DNA from 3 places in the Noviherbaspirillum sp. UKPF54 genome. Region 1 is predicted to be linked to each of the others. Evidence: predicted binding sites of a transcription regulator. Region 1 holds the regulator's gene; each other region holds the start of a gene.
What was found. The regulator sigma-54, encoded in region 1, starts transcription at its own class of promoters, with help from an activator protein. The targets are predictions, from matches to a motif close to TGGCANGNAANCTGCTTT.
Positions count from the first base shown of each region.

Region 1 (5,978 bases):
CCGATATTCACTTCCGGCATCGCCATCTTGGTACGCTCGGTTACCACGCGCAGGCGGTTGCCCGGGCCGGCCTGCGAGATTCCCATGCCGCCGCCCATCACGATGCCGTCCATGATGGCGATATACGGTTTTGGATAGTGGTGGATCAGGTGGTTGAGCGCATATTCTTCCGTGAAAAAATCTTCCAGCAGGGCGCTGCCGCCCTGCGGCGTTCTGGTGCCGGCGTCATGAAAGAAGCGGATGTCGCCGCCGGCGCAAAATGCACGCTCGCTCGTGCTGCGGATGACGACAGCACGCACCTCGGGGTCGCTGCGCCACCCCAGCAGGGTGGCGGTCAGCGCGCGCACCATTTGCAGCGACAATGAATTGAGCGCCTTGGGGCGGTCGAGCGTCAGAAAGCCGGTGCGATTCTGGATGCTGGTCTGGATATGGTCGGACATGGAAGCGGAAGGAGGTCGACGGGAAAGCGGTATTTTATCGGGATCGGCGGGGGCGGGACTGTCGTCGGAAGGACAGTGGCTGCAATAAAAAAGGACGCATCGCTGCGTCCTTTCTGTCGCCGGTCTGGCCGGCCTTGCCGCCGTGTCAGGCGGCGCTTTGGGTTTCCGGAATGCGCTTGATCGCTTCGTGCTGGTGATCCTGGATCTTGTCCTTGTGCTTCAAGACTTGACGGTCCAGCTTGTCGGTCATCAGGTCGATGGCGGCGTACAGGTCCTCGTGGATGCTCTCGACGTGGATGACGTTTCCGCGCATGTGCAAGTTGATTTCGGCCTTTTGGCGCCGTTCTTTTTCCGATAGCTTCTGGACTGACAGGATGACCGTGACATCAATGACATTATCGAAATGACGTCTGATGCGTTCCAGTTTGGTTTGTACGTAGTCGCGGATGGGTTGCGTCAGTTCGAGATGATGTCCACTGATTTTCAGATTCATACAGCGCTCCTATGGATGGTGTCGCCGGAGGTTCGCAACGTGCCCCGTTCGATCGTCGCGTAGACGTGAGGGCTACGCAGGAACACGGCAACAGAAACAACACTCACTACACGATGACTACAAGGATTTGCGCAGATTGACTGGAGGGATTTTCAGAGCTTCGCGGTACTTCGCGACTGTGCGACGCGCAACGACCATGCCCTGTTCACCCAACATATCCGCTATTTTGCTATCAGAGAATGGGTTCTTGGGGTCTTCAGCTCCTATCAATTGTTTGATCAGTGCCCGTATCGCGGTCGACGAAGCTTCGCCCCCGGCTTCGGTCGCGACGTGGCTACCGAAGAAGTACTTCAACTCAAACATGCCATGCGGGGTCAGCATATATTTTTGAGTTGTTACACGTGAGATAGTACTTTCGTGTAAACCCAGTGTATCAGCTATTTCACGCAAGACAAGGGGGCGCATCGCGACTGCGCCATGCGAGAAGAAATTTCTTTGCCGATCAACAATCGCTTGTGCAACGCGCAAGATCGTGTCGAAGCGCTGCCGCATGTTCTTGATCAGCCACTTGGCTTCCTGCAGCTGCGCGGTCAGTGAACCCTCACCCTTGCTCTGCTTGAGGATATTCGCGTACAGCGCATTGACGCGCAGGCGGGGCATGACATCGTGATTGAGCATCACTTGCCAGCCGTTCTTTGCTTTTTTGACAATTACATCCGGCACGACATAGTCCGATGCATCGGACGCGAACATGGCGCCGGGATGCGGATTGCAGCGGCGGATCACCGCATGCGCTTCACGCAAGTCTTCGTCGTCGCAATCGAGCGCCTTCTTGAGCTTGTTGAAGTCGCGTTGCGCAAACAGCGCGAGATGGTTTTCGACTATCTCCAGCGCTCTCCTGCGCGTCACCAGCGGCACTTTCGGAAAGCGTGCGATCTGGATCGCCAGGCACTCGGACGCATTGCGCGCCCCGACGCCGGCCGGTTCGAAGCTTTGCACCAGCTTCAGTGCGACCTGCAGCTCTTCCAGTTCGATTTCCAGCTCGGCCGGCAGGCGAGCATGGATTTCCTCCAGCGGCTCTTCCAGGTAGCCGTTGTCGTCCAGCGCGTCGATGATCAGTTCGACCAGTGCGCGGTCGCGCTGGCTGTGCACGGTCACGCGCATCTGTTCCAGCAGGTGTTCGCGCAGGGTGGTTTCGTGCGCTTCCAGCTGCGGGCGCGCATCGTCGTCCTCCGGCGCCTTCGAGGTGCGCGCAACGTCGTCGAAGCTCCATTCGCCCTCGGCCGACGACGCTGCTTCACCGCCTTCGGGCGGGCTATCGAATCCGCCTTCGCCTTCGTCCGAGGCCGCCGGCGCGCTCGCTTCCGGTGCCGCGGTGTCGGCGCTGCCGTTGCCGGGCGTGATGGCGCCGTCGGCCAGCAGGCGCACCGAATGATCGAGCGGGTCGTCGACCCGTTCCAGCATCGGATTGTCGGACAGGATCTGCTCCAGCTCCTGATGCAGCTCGAGCGTGGATAGCTGCAGTAACCGGATCGATTGCTGCAACTGCGGCGTGAGCGCCAGATGTTGCGAGACGCGAAGTTGGAGAGTCTGTTTCATACCTGTTTGGTTGCTTCCTCACATCCGGAAGTGTTCGCCCAAATACACGCGGCGCACCGACTCGTTGGCAATGATGTCGTCGGGGCGGCCGCTGGCTAAAACCGCGCCTTGGTTAATGATGTATGCCCTGTCGCAGATGCCGAGCGTTTCGCGCACGTTGTGGTCGGTGATCAGCACACCGATGCCGCGCTCCTTCAGGAAGCGCACGATGCGCTGGATCTCGATCACGGCGATCGGATCGACACCCGCGAACGGTTCGTCCAGCAGCACGAAGCGCGGGCTGGTGGCCAGCGCGCGTGCGATTTCCACCCGTCGGCGTTCGCCGCCCGACAGCGACAACGCCTGGTTGTCGCGCAACTTCTCGATCTGCAGTTCGGCCAAGAGAGTATTCAGGCGCTTTTCGATGGTCGCGCGCGGCAGCGGCTTGTCGTTCTCACGCTGCAATTCCAGCACTGCCCGGATATTGTCCGCCACCGTCAGCTTGCGGAACACCGAGGCTTCCTGCGGCAGGTACGACAGGCCGAGCATGGCGCGCCGATGAATCGGCAGGCGCGAAATCGCCGAGCCGTTCAGATCGATTTCGCCCGCGTCCGAAGGCACGAGCCCGACGATCATGTAAAACGATGTGGTCTTGCCGGCGCCATTGGGACCGAGCAGGCCGACCACTTCGCCGCTGGCGACGTCAAGCGAGACGTCACGCACGACCTGGCGCGTGCCGTAGCTCTTTTGCAAACCGCGTACAACCAAGGTGCTCGTCATGTCATTTGCCCTGCGATTCGGTGCGCGGCTGGATGACGGCCTTGATGCGTCCGCCGCCCGGCTTGCTTTCTCCGGTCGGCGTATTGTTCACCGTGTAAAACTCGGCGCGGCTGTCATACGAAATGAATTCGCCCTCGACTTCGTCGGTCGGCCTGGTGCCCTCCAGCCGCCGCAGTTTCGCCTTCGAGAACAGCCGGACCATTTCGGACTTGCCGTCGTATTCGATGCGTTCGGCCTGTCCTTCCACCCACTGATTGTCGTTGCCATCGCGCTTCTGACGGAAGGTGGCAAGCCCGCCGGCGGGCGCGAGCAAGGTGGCATGCTGATAGCCGGCCGGATCCTGCGTCACGATCAGCTTGTACGCTTTCATGATCAGGGTGCCGCGCGTGAGGATGACGTTGCCGGTAAATGTGTTGACCTGTTTCACATCGTCATACAACATCTGATCGGCTTCGACATTGGTCGGCTTGTCGGAATCGGCCTTCTCGGCATGCGCGCTGTATGCAATGGCAGTACTGAGCATGAATAGCAGCAAGAAGAAACGTGTCATGAAAACTCTCGAGTGAATCAAGTTATACCTGAATTAGTGCGCCGGGGCTTGATACGTGCCATGGACATTGCTCGCCAGTCTGAACTCGCGCGTCGCATTATTGGCAAACATGCCGGTGCCGTTCAGTACTGACTGGCCGTAATTGATTTGGACCGGCTTGTCGGTCTGCATCACATCATCGTCAGGCAAGACCAGCAGATATTCCGACGTCATGTGCATATGCACGCTGTCTTGCGATGCCGGCCGATCCATGTGGACGTTGTCGTACAAATGCACCTGGCTGCTGTCGCTGTTGACATGCGCGCGCGCCGAACGCATCGTCGTCGGCGCCGGGCCATTGCCCACGCTGACGACCACGGGATGCCGGATATCGTAGGAATCGTCCTGCGGATTGTGCGTCAGCCGTTCGCCCGAGAAGTGGTACTGGACCTTGCCGTCGCGCGCGAGTTTGACGTAATTGAAATTTTCAACGTAGAAATCCGGCTCCGTCCTCGCCGCGCCGGGGCCGGTATCGCCGCTGTCGCGCCGCATGACTTCCAGCAGCCAGAAGCTGCCGAGCGCCAGTGCGATCATCGGCACCAGGATGGCGGCGACACGGAAAGGGCGGGCCTTGCCGTTCATTGCAGATACGGCGCCAGTGCCGTCTCGTAGTTGCCCTGGGCGCGCAGGATAAAGTCGCACAATTCGCGCGCCGCTCCGCGTCCTCCGGCGGCTTGCGTGACATGATGCACGCGCGAGCGCACTTCCGGATGCGCGTTCGGCACGCTGGCGGCAAATCCGACCCGCGTCAGGACCGGCAAATCGATCACATCGTCGCCGATGAAGCCGCAATGTTCCGCCGCAATGGCGGTGTGCTCCAGTAACTGCCGGAATGCGGCGAGCTTGTCGTGCACGCCTTGGAACAGGTGCCGGATGCCCAAGTCGGCCGCGCGCCGCGCCACGATATCGGATTTTCGGGCGCTGATGATGGCGGCGGCCACGCCGGATTGCTGCAGCAGCTTGATGCCGTGGCCGTCGAGTACGTTGAATGTCTTGATCACTTCACCGTCCGGGCCGTAATGCAGGCTGCCGTCGGTCAGGATGCCGTCGACATCGAAAATCATCAGCCGTACTTGCGCGGCTCTGGCGATGGCGTCTTCCATCAGATTACCTTGGCGCGGGTGAGGTCATGGATGTGCAGCGCGCCGACCAGCTTGCCGTCGGCGTCGGTGACCAGCATCTGGTTGATGCGGAACTGCTCCATCACGTCCACCGCTTCCACTGCGAGTTGATCGGGGCCAACCGTGCGCGGATTGGCATGCATCACGTCGGCCACCTTCAGCTTGCTGAAATCCTGCACCGATTCGATCAGACGGCGCAAGTCGCCGTCCGTGAAAATGCCGACGGCGCGGAACGCCTCGTCGACGACGGCCGTCATCGCCATGCCTTTCCGGGTTACCTCGAGCAATGCCGCCGGCAGAGGCGTATCGGGGGCCACCGCCGGAATCGCATCGCCGCGTCGCATGACATCGCGCACGTGCGTCAACAGGCGGCGCCCGAGCGCGCCGCCCGGGTGGGAGCGCGCAAAGTCTTCTTCGCGAAAACCACGCGCGTCGAGCAACGCCACGGCAAGCGCATCGCCCAGCGCCAGCGCGGCGGTTGTGCTGGCCGTCGGCGCCAGGTTGAGCGGGCAGGCTTCCTTGTCCACGCGTGCGTCCAGGTGGACATCGGCGAGCTTGGCCAGGCTCGATTGCGCGTTACCGGTGATGGCGATCAGCTTGGCGCCCATGCGGCGGAGAATCGGAATGATCGCCAGGAATTCGGCCGCTTCGCCGGAGTTGGAAATGGCGATCAAGGCATCGTTCTCGGTAATCATGCCGAGGTCGCCGTGCAAGGCTTCGGCCGCATGCACGAACAGCGCAGGCGTGCCTGTCGATGCCAGGGTTGCCGCGATCTTGCGGGCGATATGGCCGGACTTGCCGATGCCTGACACGACCACGCGGCCGCTGCACTGCAGCAGCAGCGCGACGGCTTGCACGAAACTGTCGTCGGCGCTGTCGGACAACCGGCTCTTCAGCGCGAGGAGGGCGTCGGCTTCGATTTGCAAGGTGTCGCGCGCCAAGTCCAGCGCGCGCTGTGCGCTTTTTATATCAAAAGC
Region 1 is NZ_CP040128.1:4,517,156-4,523,133, forward strand. Features, by position in the region: gene FAY22_RS20870 (enoyl-CoA hydratase/isomerase family protein) at 1-440, opposite strand, end outside; gene hpf (ribosome hibernation-promoting factor, HPF/YfiA family) at 586-933, opposite strand; gene FAY22_RS20880 (RNA polymerase factor sigma-54) at 1,051-2,532, opposite strand; gene lptB (LPS export ABC transporter ATP-binding protein) at 2,551-3,291, opposite strand; gene lptA (lipopolysaccharide transport periplasmic protein LptA) at 3,293-3,841, opposite strand; gene lptC (LPS export ABC transporter periplasmic protein LptC) at 3,875-4,462, opposite strand; gene FAY22_RS20900 (HAD family hydrolase) at 4,459-4,983, opposite strand; gene FAY22_RS20905 (SIS domain-containing protein) at 4,983-5,978, opposite strand, start outside.

Region 2 (5,978 bases), 260 kb from region 1:
GCAGGTCTCGGCGACGAACTTCGGCGTGTAATCGCGCACCGTGCGCTTCAAGTCGGCGAAACCCTCGGTATGCGCGTCGATGTAGGCCTGGTCGATCAGGTCTTCCCACAGGCAGATATGGAGCATGCCGTTGAACAGCACCACGTCGGTACCGGGCAAAATCGGCAGGAACAGATCGGCGTCGCGCGCGGTGTCGGTGCGGCGCGGGTCGGCGACGATCATCTTCAGCGCGCGGTTCTTCTTTCTCGCTTCCTCGATGCGGCGATAGAGGATCGGATGCGCGTAGGCGGTGTTGGAGCCGACGATGAAGATCAGGTCGGCATGATCGACGTCCTCGTAGCAGGCCGGCGGCGCATCCGCGCCCAGCGTCTGCTTGTAGCCCGCCACCGCGCTCGACATGCACAGGCGCGAGTTGGTGTCGATGTTGTTGGTGCCGACCAGGCCCTTGGCCAGCTTGTTGAAGACGTAATAATCTTCCGTCAGCAGCTGGCCGGAAATGTAGAAGCCGACGCTGTCCGGGCCGTGCTCGCGCAGCGTATCGGCGATTTTTTTCGCGACGAAATCCAGCGCGTCTTCCCACGAGGCGCGCGCGCGAGGCAAGCCGCGCGCCGCCCGCATTTCCGGATGCAGCGCACGCACCTGCTGCTGCAGCACCGGATCGGCGGTCAGGTGCAGCGTGCTGCCCTTGGTGCACAGGCGACCGAAATTGGCCGGATGGTCCGGGTCGCCGCGCACGCCGACGATCTGCGCGCCGTCGGCCTCGACGATCATGCCGCAGCCGACGCCGCAATAGCAGCAGGTAGTCCTGGATTCGCGCAATTCGCTCATGCGGCCTTGACCTCGATCGCCACGGAATGCAATTCACCGGCGTCGAGGAATACCTTGCCATCCTCGACCTTGACGCTGAACTTCGGCGTGCAGCCCTCGTCGGGCGCGTTGGCGCAGCCGGAATCGAGGCCGATGCTCCAGTTGTGCAGCGGGCAGGCGACGTGCTCGCCGAACACGATACCCTGCGACAGCGGACCGCCCTTGTGCGGACAGCGGTCGAGCAGCGCGAACACCTTGTCTTCGCCGTTGCGGAAAATCGCCACGTCGGGCCCTCCGGTTCGCTTGACGACGCGGGCGCCGAGCACCGGGATGTCCGCGACATCGCATACAGGTTTCCATTGCTGAGACATTTCGATCCCTTCAGTTAAGTTGGTATATGTTGGCAGGCGCTGCCCGGCCCGGATTGCCGTAGGCAATGCAGGTGTTGACGATGATCGCGGTTGCCGACATGGTCAGCACAATCGCGCACAGATACAGTTTCATCGTCGTTCCTCTCATCGCTTTCAGGCGGCCGGCCGCGTCCGTTCTTCCCGCCTTATACGGGCAGCGGCGCGAACTGCCGCTCGTCGACCTGCGCCTTTTCCTTCTCGTGCCACGGATCGGGTTCGCCTTGCAGCGAGAACAGCAGCCGCTCGTAGAGCGCCTTGCGCCCCCCGGCATCGTCCAAAACCTTCTTCTTCACATGATCGAGCCCCACGCGCGCTACGTAGTGCACGGTGCGCTCCAGATACCAGCCCTCCTCGCGATACAGTTGCAGGAAGGCGCCGGAATATTCCAGTACCTCGTCATGGGTTTTCACCTTCACGAAAAAGTGCGCAACCTCGGTCTTGATGCCGCCGTTGCCGGCCACGTAGATTTCCCAGCCGGAGTCCACGCCGATCACGCCGACATCCTTGATGCCCGACTCGGCGCAGTTGCGCGGGCAACCGGACACCGCGATCTTGACCTTGTGCGGCGCATACATGCGCCACAGCGCCCGCTCCAGCTGCTTGCCCATCAAGGTCGAATCCTGTGTGCCGAAGCGGCACCATTCGGAGCCGACGCAGGTCTTCACCGTGCGCAGCGCCTTCGCATACGCATGGCCGGACGGCATGCCGAGGTCCTGCCATACCGCCGGCAAGTCTTCCTTCTTCACGCCGAGCAGATCGATACGCTGGCCTCCGGTGACCTTCACCGTCGGGATGTGGTACTTGTCGACCACGTCTGCGATGCGGCGCAACTCGGAGGCATTGGTCTCGCCGCCCCACATGCGCGGGATCACGGAATAGGTGCCGTCCTTCTGGATGTTGGCGTGCGCGCGCTCGTTGATGAAGCGCGACTGCGGATCGTCCTTCGCCTCGTGCGGCCAGGTCGAGATCAGGTAATAGTTCAAGGCGGGACGGCAGGTCGCGCACCCGTTCGGAGTGCGCCATTCCATGAATTTCATGGTGTCGGCGATCGTCAGCAGCTTGTTGACCCTGATCGCATCGCGCACTTCCTGGTGCGTGTAGTCGGTGCAGCCGCACAGCGGCTTGGCCTTGGTCGACACCGAGTAGTCGCCGACGGTCGCCATGATGATCTGCTCGACCAGGCCGGTGCAGGACCCGCAGGAAGCCGACGCCTTGGTGTGCTTGCGCACGTCTTCCAGCGTGAACAAGCCCTTTTCCTTGATCGCCTTGACGATGGTGCCCTTGCATACGCCGTTGCAGCCGCACACCTCGGCCTCGTCCGGCATTGCCGCCGCCCGCGTGTGACCCTCGTGCCCGGCGTCGCCGGGACGCCCTGTGTTGGATTCGCCGAACATGAGCGTGTCGCGCATCTCGCCGATGCTCTTGCCCTCGCGCAGCAGCTTGAAATACCAGCCGCCGTCCACCGTGTCGCCGTACAGGCAGGCGCCGACCAGCTTGTCGTCCTTGATCACCAGCTTCTTGTACACGCCGCCGATCGGGTCGGACAGCACGATCTCCTCGACGCCCTCGCCGCCCATGAATTCGCCGGCCGAAAACAGGTCGATGCCGGTGACCTTGAGCTTGGTGGAGGTGACGGAGCCCTGATAGCGGCCGATGCCGAAGTTGGCCAGATGATTGGCGCATACCTTGGCCATCTCGAATAGCGGCGCCACCAGCCCGTAGGCTGTGCCGCGATGGTTCACGCACTCGCCCACCGCGTAGATGCGCGGGTCGAAGGTCTGCATGGTGTCGTTGACGACGATGCCCCTGTTGCAATACAGACCGGCCGATTCGGCCAGCGTCGTGTTGGGGCGGATACCCACGGCCATCACGACCAGCTGCGCCGGCACTTCGAGGCCGTCGGCAAAGCGGATCGCCTGCACATGGCCATCCTCGTCGCCGACGAGCTCCTTCGTATTCTTATCGAGCAGGAATTTCAGGCCGCGGTCTTCCAGCGACTTCTGCAGCATCTTGCCAGCGGCCGGGTCAAGCTGGCGCTCCATCAGCCAGGCCGGCAGGTGTACCACGGTCACATCCATGCCGCGCTGCTTCAAGCCGTTGGCCGCTTCCAGTCCCAGGAGGCCGCCGCCGATCACGACCGCGTGCCTGTGCACCGTGGCCGCCTCGATCATCGCGTTGGTGTCCTGGATGTCGCGATAGGAGATCACGCCCTTCAGGTCCTTGCCCGGCACCGGCAGGATGAATGGATTGGAGCCGGTGGCCAGCAGCAGGCGGTCGTATTCCGCGACCGTGCCGTCTTCGGCGACGACCTGGCGCCGGACGCGGTCGATCTTGACGATCTTCTTGCCGAGATGGAGCGTGATGTTGTTTTCCTGGTACCAGTCGACATCGTTCAACATGATGTCCTTGATGGTCTGCTCGCCGGCCAGGACGGGCGACAGCAGGATGCGGTTGTAGTTCGCATACGGCTCGGCGCCGAACACCGTGATGTCGTACACGTCCGGCGCGATCTTCAGCAGTTCATCGAGCGTGCGCGCGCCGGCCATGCCGTTGCCGACCATGACCAATTTCAGCTTCTTCATTAAAGCTCCCTTCATTCCAGCTTCGCCATTAAAGCCATTTCAGAAAACATCCCTGCATCTGATTAGCAAAAGCGGTGCCAGTCGATTCGCCGGGTGAATGCACTGAATTGAAGAGAAATCCGCACTGCGGCGGTGCGCCTTTTCGGCGCGTCCGGCGCGATGCACAAGGGCGATACGCGCACATGCACGCAATCGCTGCGCAACATCGAATGGCATGGCGATTGCATAAGAGGACGCGACTTCAATATCGGATGCAAAGGAGCCTCATGAAAACGTCGTTCTGGAAGGCGGGCCATACACCGACCCTGCTCGCCGCCTTTTTCTATTTCGATCTGAGCTTCATGGTCTGGGTGCTGCTCGGGCCATTGGCGGTGCAGATCTCGCGAGACCTCGGGCTCAGCCCGGCGCAAAAGGGCTTGATGGTGGCCACGCCGCTGCTGGCAGGAGCGCTGCTGCGCATCGTCATGGGCGTGCTGGTGGACCACCTGAAGCCGAAGAAGGCCGGCGCCATCGGCCAGGTCGTCGTGATCGCCGCGCTGCTCTGGGCCTGGCTCGGGCAGCTGAACAGCTACGATGCGATGCTCTCGCTCGGCATCCTGCTGGGTGTGGCCGGCGCCGCATTCGCGGTCGCGCTGCCGCTGGCGTCGCGCTGGTATCCGCCGGAGCACCAGGGTACGGCGCTCGGCATCGCCGGCGCGGGCAACTCCGGCACCGCGTTCGCCGCCTTGTTCGCGCCGTCGCTGGCGATCGCGTTCGGCTGGCAGAACGTGTTCGGCCTGTGCCTGATCCCGCTTGGCGTCGCGTTCCTCGTCTACATGGTCTTCGCCAAGGATGCGCCGGCCGCACCGCCGGCCAAAGCCCTGGTCGAATACCTGCACGTCCTGAAGGACAAGGATGCGTGGTGGTTCATGTTCTTCTACAGCGTGACCTTCGGCGGCTTCTCCGGCCTGGCGTCGTCGCTGACGATCTACTTCAACAGCCAGTACGGCCTGTCGCCGGTGACCGCCGGCTATTTCACCGCCGCCTGCGTGTTCGCGGGCTCCATGGTGCGCCCGCTGGGCGGCATCATCGCCGACCGCATCGGCGGCATCAGGACGCTGTCGATCATGTACGTGCTGGCCGCAGGCTTCCTGTTCATCGCCAGCTTCGGCATGCCGTCGTATCTCGCCGCGCTCGCGGTGTTCGTGGTGGCGATGCTGGCGCTGGGCACCGGCAACGGCGCGGTCTTCCAGCTGGTGCCGCAGCGCTTCCGCAAGGAAATCGGCGTGATGACCGGCCTGGTCGGCATGGCCGGCGGCGTCGGCGGCTTTTACCTGGCGTCCAGCCTCGGCTACTCGAAGCAGCTCACCGGCAGCTACCAGCTCGGCCTGACGCTGTTTTCCTCGCTGGCGATCCTGGCGCTGCTCGGCCTGACCATGGTCAAGACGCGCTGGCGCACCACCTGGGGCAGCGCGGCGATGACGGTCGCGAAGATCTAGAATCGCTGCATTGCCCCCGGTTACGCATAAGCCATGTCCCTGTCCGTCGCCACCGGCCATGCCACCTTCACCGGCCTTCGCGAACGCAACGAAGACTTCGTCGGCATGGTCACGCCCGACGAGCCGGAGCTGTCGGCCAAGGGCCTGATCGCGGCCATCGCCGACGGCGTGTCCGGCAACGCCGGCGGGCGCGAGGCATCCGAGTACACGGTGCGCGGCCTGCTCGCCGACTATTACGCCACGCCCGATACCTGGCCGGTCACGCAGGCGCTCGACCGCGTGATCAAGGCAATCAACGGCTGGGTGCAAAGGCAGGGCTCGACGCGCGCGGAACTGGCGGGCATGGCGACCACGCTCACGGCCGTGGTGCTGCGCGGCGGCTTCTACTACTTCGCGCACGTGGGCGACACCCGGCTGTATCTGCTGCGCGAGGGAAGAATGGCGCGGCTGACCGTCGACCATGTGTGGGACCGGCCCGAAATGCAGCATGTTCTGACGCGCGCCGTCGGCCTCGATTCGCGCCTGGCGATCGATCACGGAATGGGCGAATCGCGGGCAGGCGACGTGTTCCTGCTGGCCTGCGACGGCGTGTGGGCCTGCCTGTCCGAACACGACATCGCTCGCCATCTGGAGGAAGTCGCCGCCGGCCGCGCCGCGCCCTCCCACACGGCCGACACGCTGGTGAAGGCGGCGCTGGCCGC
Region 2 is NZ_CP040128.1:60,802-66,779, reverse strand. Features, by position in the region: gene FAY22_RS00335 (nitrate reductase) at 1-828, opposite strand, end outside; gene nirD (nitrite reductase small subunit NirD) at 825-1,178, opposite strand; gene FAY22_RS22520 (hypothetical protein) at 1,189-1,311, opposite strand; gene nirB (nitrite reductase large subunit NirB) at 1,364-3,799, opposite strand; gene FAY22_RS00320 (NarK/NasA family nitrate transporter) at 4,066-5,277, shown strand; gene FAY22_RS00315 (bifunctional protein-serine/threonine kinase/phosphatase) at 5,311-5,978, shown strand, end outside.
Region 2: a site for sigma-54 is predicted at 3,862-3,879, ahead of nirB (nitrite reductase large subunit NirB). Genes of this name have one in related genera too.

Region 3 (5,978 bases), 1.5 Mb from region 1:
CTGCCCTTCTCCTGTACTGCTTCCGGAACTGCTGCGGCTGGCGGTCAGCCTGAAGTCCTGCACGGAACCAAAGCCGACACTACAGATCGACGATGCGGAACTGGTCGTGCTGGCCGATCATGCCCGCCTGGAACGCGTCCTCGGCCATATGATTCAGAACGCGATCGAAGCCACGCCGCGGCATGGGTCGGTTGCGGTAAGCGCACGTAGGTCGGGAGACAACGTGATCATCGAAATCAGGGATTCCGGTCATGGCATGACGCCGGAGTTCATTCGCGAACGCCTGTTCAAACCTTTCGAATCGACCAAGTCGGCGGGCATGGGCATTGGCGCCTACGAGAGCCGTACATATATACGCCTGCTCGGTGGCGACATCGAGGTCTGCAGCAAGCCGTCGGCCGGCACTACTTTCCAGGTGACGCTGCCGTTGCTGCGACAAGAAGCCCCTTCGGTAGCGGCTGCCGCGTAACAGGGAGAATGGAAGTGAGCAAGAACATGAAAAAACTGTTGATTGTCGAGGATGACCTCGGCCTGCAGAAGCAACTGCGCTGGAGTTTCGACGGCTACGACGTCCAAGTGGCGGGCGACCGCGAAAGTGCGATTGCGCAGGTACGGCGGCATGAGCCGGCGGTCGTGACGATGGACCTCGGCCTGCCGCCCGACGCCGACGGCGCTGCCGAAGGACTGGCGACCCTGCAGCAGATCCTCGCATTGTCCCCCGCCATCAAAGTCATCGTCCTTACCGGCAACCAGGACCGCAGCAATGCTGTCAAAGCTGTTGCGATGGGCGCCTACGACTTTCACCAGAAGCCTTTTGACGGGCCGACGCTGCAGCTGGTCATTGAACGCGCGTTCCATCTGCACGCGCTTCAGCAGGAAAATCAACGCCTGCTGCAGGCCCAGGTTAACTCCCCGCTGGCCGGCATCATCAGCCGCGACCCCGGCATGCTGAAAGTCTGCCGTAATGTCGAAAAAATTGCGCCTTCCTCCGCCACGGTAATGCTGCTCGGCGCCAGCGGCACCGGCAAGGAATTGCTGGCGCGCGCACTGCATCAGCTGAGCCCGCGGCAGAACAAGCGTTTCGTCGCCGTCAATTGCGCAGCGATCCCGGAAACCCTGCTTGAAAGCGAGCTGTTCGGGTACGAGAAAGGCGCCTTCACCGGCGCCGCCAAGCAGACCTTGGGTAAGATCGAAATGGCGGATGGCGGTACCTTTTTCCTCGACGAAGTCGGGGACCTGCCGTTCGCTCTGCAGGCGAAGCTGTTGCGCTTCCTGCAGGAGCGGGTGATCGAACGCATCGGCGGGCGCGCGGAAATTCCAGTCGACGTACGTATCGTTTGTGCGACCCACCAGAACCTGCAGGAACTGGTGCGCCAAGGGCGTTTTCGCGAAGACCTTTTCTATCGCTTAAGCGAAATCGTGCTGAACATTCCATCGTTGCGCGATCGGGTAGGCGACCCCGCCATGCTGGCGCACCACTTCAAAAACAAATATGCGGCGCAGGAGCGCCGCTCGCTCAACTTCAGCGAAGAAGCCATGGCAGCGATCGAGGCGCATTCGTGGCCTGGAAACGTACGCGAGATCGAGAACTGCATCAAGCGTGCTGTGATCATGGCCGAAGGAGTACAGATCAGCGTCGACGATCTCGGGCTGCCTGCGATAAACCGGGAGGACAAGGTCATCAACCTGCGGCAGGTGCGGGACGAGGCGGAGTACATGGCGCTGGTGAGGTCGTTAGCGCGGGTGGACGGAAACATTGTGAAAGCGGCGGAACTGCTCGGCGTAAGCCGTCCGACGATCTACGATCTGATGAACCGCCACGGTCTCAAGTAAGCGCTCATCCCTTCAAAACAGCTCCCCCGTTCCGGACGGGGTGTCGCTGCGCGCGCCGCCGAAGAGGCCTGCCTGGCCTGCGCAGAACATCGCACTCACTCGCCCTTTATGTCGGCGGATTTTACAAACTTCACGGCGCAAAACCTGTTTTTCCATCTCCCACATTCTTTCTCTATAAAAATCAGTCGTTTACATAACTGGCACAAGGATTGCGTAAGTGCATGTGAAGAGCAGCATTGCTGCATTCATTCACTCTAACAAGGAAAAATCAATGAAAAAATTGTTCGCCACCCTCGTTGGCGCCGGAGTACTTCTAGCAGCTTCCGCTCCGTCGTTCGCCACGCCCATGCTTCGCCTCACAAGTGACGGCTCAACAGTTACCGTTTCCGACAATCTCTCCGGCGACGCGGTGCCTCTGGCCGGGCAGGTCACCTATATCGGATCCGTCGGCAGCTTCGTCGCCAACGTGACGACCGGCACGACCAAACCGTTGATTGGCGACGCCAGCCACGCTGCATTCGACCTGAACTCGATTAACGTCACGAGCGGCACCGCCGGCAGCTTGAAACTGGAGTTCACCGAGACCGACTTCATCAGCAGCTATGACATTGTCGGATTCGTCTCGCAAATCGGCGGAACAATTAATAACCTTCCTGGCAGCAGTCTTGCTTACACGGTTTACGTCGACACTTCCAACACTGCATTCGGAACCGGCACCGAGGTCTACTCGGCGACATTCGGCTCGGGCGCATTCTCCGCTGCTTCGTTCAATCAAGTCGGATTAGGCCTGTCGACTCCGTATTCCATTACCATCGTGGCCAATCTCACTCATTCCGGGTCCGGCTCCAGCAGCTTCGATGCCCTCGTCCAGGTACCCGAGCCTGCGACCGTTGCCTTGTTCGGCGCGGGGCTACTCGCCATCGGCGGATTGCGCGGGCGCCGCCGCAAGGAGCATCAAGACACTGTAGCCTGAACGACTATTATTCTTGCCTGCCACCGTCGTGGCAGCAGTTGTAACCGGAAAGCGCCGCTTCCTGCCCGCAGGTTCAGCGGCGTTTGCGCATCGATTCGTACCTGGCTTCACTTACCCAAAATACCAGCAAGGCAATGCAGTCATAGGATCGATCCTCGTTCGCCTATTCAATGGCAAAGACGGGCGCTCCGACTACCCGAACTTATTCCAAAAATCGCCCTTCCACTGGCGATCAATGAAATCACAAGAAGCGAGTGTCGGATGGATTGACGTTTTCACGTCGGCGATGAATGCGAAGCAGACCTTCTCTCGCAGAGATCCGTGCTAGAGCGCACGAAATTCATGAAATGCGATGACGAGCCGAAGCGTGCTGCAACCCAAAAAGCACGGCGCGCCCAGACGCGCGCTAGTTGCGGTCGCGTTCAAATAAAAAAGGGCCGCCTTCCGGCGGCCCTGCGCTTCCACGCAGTCAGTTCATTTTGCGGTACGGCGACGGCGGATGGCGCCGATGCCGGTCAGGCCGATCCCCAGGAGGGCCAGCGACACCGGTTCTGGGACGCTCGTCGTCGGACGCTGCGCAATCGTGTAGTGCGAAACGTTATGCGAAGTGCTGCCGCCGCTCAGATTGAAAGGCGGTTCCGTAAACGGAGTGCTCCAGACGCCGGAGGAATAGGCTTCATTGAAGAGGAAGGCCGTCAGGTTGGTATCGGCGCCATCCTTGAAGACGATGATGTAGTCGTAATTGGCAAAATTGGCGTTGCTGATCGACCATGTACCCGTGGAACCGCCCGGCCCAACCTGCACGTTGCCATCGTTGGCCGTCCAGTCGGAGAAACCGAAGAAGCCGGCTGTATTGATGTTGGAAATGTTGGCGACGTTATTGTTATCTGGCGGTGAAATGTACTGGCAGGCGCTGACGGCAGTATTGGTTCCGGTCGAATCTTCGACCTTCGCCGTCGGGTTAGTAACGAAGTCGGCCGGACAGCTCACCAAAGCGGCATGCGCCACACTACTCAGCCCCAACGTCGCTGTCGCGAACACGGCGGCTGCAATGAAGCTATTTTTACGCATTGTTATTCCCTTTCAGTGTGAATTCTAGGTGTCGACAAGCCCCCGCTGTTTGGCTTGTACGCATAGCTATGCACGATTTAGGCCATCTCCCTAAATCTCTGATTTGAAAAAGAATTTTCAAAAATGCCGGCCTAGCGCCCGCCGTGCTGTCAATTTGGTCGACAGCCATGACGGTCGCTGTTAGCTCCCCAGCCTCGCTCTACCGTATCGTCTATTCGGCATCTAATAAATACAGATGTCTAAAGAGGGGCCAATTAATTTGGCCTCCAATTTATTAAATTGGAAGCGCGCACGCGCCGCGACCCCGACTGGCTTGTTGACGTATGTCATCTCGACAACATTCCTTCCTGCCAGAATTAGCGCACGCATGGCGCTGCCATCATGACCAGCCGCGATGTGCCGCTTTGAACAAGCCCAAGGGTCTGGCAAATGGAAGAACTTAGTAATCAGGTGCTAAGCGCACTTAAGGGAGTATGGAAGTACCGTTGGTTGACGGCGGCACTGTGGTGGCTGGTGTTTACGCTAGGCGCGCTGATCATTTTCCTGCTTCCCGATACCTATCAGGCATCTGCACGCGTGTTCGTCGACACCCAGAGCGTCCTCAAGCCGCTGATGTCCAGCATGACGAGCATCCCCAACATCGAACAGCAGGTTTCGATCATGAACCGGACGCTGCTGAGCAGGCCGAACATCGAGCGTCTCATCAGAATGGCCGACCTAGATATCAAGGCAAAGAACAGCAAGGAATACGAGCAAATGGTGCTCGACCTGATGAACGACATCAAACTGGGCGGCACCAGCCGCGAAGATATATATACGATCACCTACAGCCATCGAAATCCGCGGCTGGCGAAGGATGTCGTGCAATCGCTGCTCACCATCTTCGTCGAAGGAAGTTTCGGAGACAAGAAGCAGGATTCGCAAAAGGCGGTGGCATTCATCGACGAACAGATCAAGTCCTACGAGACGAAGCTAGCGGCCGCCGAAAACGCTCTCAAGGAGTTCAAGATCCGGAATGCGGGAATTCTTCCCGGCGAAGGCGTCACCTATACCACGAAGCTGGATCAGCTCGCGGACGCGTTGCAGCAGGCAAGGCTGGAGTTGCGCGAGGCGGAGCAAACCCGCAATGCATTAAGAAAGCAGATGGCCGGCGAGGAACCGGTCCTGCTGGTAGATCAGAATGCGACAACTTCGACGCAGTCCGAAATCGATACCCGGCTGCAGGGTCTGTACAAGAACCTCGATTCCCTCCAGATGCAGTTCACCGACCGGCACCCAGACATCATCTCCATCAAGCGGCTGATCGCCCAGCTGGAGGAACGCAAGGCGCAGGAAGCCGGACAGCGCAAGGAAAAACCGTCGGCGCGTCCCAACTACAGTCCGATGCTACAGCAACTCGCTGCATCGCTTGCCGAGGCGGAGGCCAGCGTGGCGGCATTGACGGCGCGCGTCGACGAGTATTCGGCTAGGTACGCCAAGCTCAAGGCCATGGTCAACGCGGTACCGGAAGTGGAGGCGCAACTCGCGCAGCTCAACCGCGACTATCAAGTCAACAAGGACAACTACGAAAAACTGATCGGGCGCCGGGAAGCCGCAAAACTGTCGGAAGAATTGACATCGACCGGAATGATCAAGTTCCGCATCATCGATCCACCAATCGTTCCGCAAAAGCCGACCGGCCCGAACCGCTTGCGCCTGTTGTCGCTGCTGCTGGCGGCCTCGCTGATGGCCGGCATCGGCGGCAGCCTGATCATGAGCCAGATGCGTCCCGCATTCATGAGCTTAGCCACGCTGCGTCAGACGACCGACCTTCCACTGCTCGGCGCGGTCTCCATGAACTGGACGCCGGCCCAGCGAGCGCGCGAAACACGCGCCGCCTATCTCCTGGGGCTACTCTTCCTCGGACTCTTATTGTCCTATGCAGCGGCCGCGTTCAAAGCAGCCTAGAACCGCAAATTGACTCAGACAAGGGAAACCGATGAGCATTATCGAAAATGCCGCGCGCCGGCTTGAGCAGGTCAAGCAATCTCCATCCGTGCGTACTGATGCGCGCGCTGGCGAGCCCGCCAAGCAGACACCGGCACGACTGCCGAATCTGGCA
Region 3 is NZ_CP040128.1:3,055,885-3,061,862, forward strand. Features, by position in the region: gene prsK (XrtA/PEP-CTERM system histidine kinase PrsK) at 1-469, shown strand, start outside; gene prsR (PEP-CTERM-box response regulator transcription factor) at 496-1,833, shown strand; gene FAY22_RS14070 (PEP-CTERM sorting domain-containing protein) at 2,105-2,806, shown strand; gene FAY22_RS14075 (PEP-CTERM sorting domain-containing protein) at 3,281-3,877, opposite strand; gene FAY22_RS14080 (XrtA system polysaccharide chain length determinant) at 4,307-5,824, shown strand; gene FAY22_RS14085 (XrtA-associated tyrosine autokinase) at 5,856-5,978, shown strand, end outside.
Region 3: a site for sigma-54 is predicted at 3,945-3,962, ahead of FAY22_RS14075 (PEP-CTERM sorting domain-containing protein). Genes of this name have one in related genera too.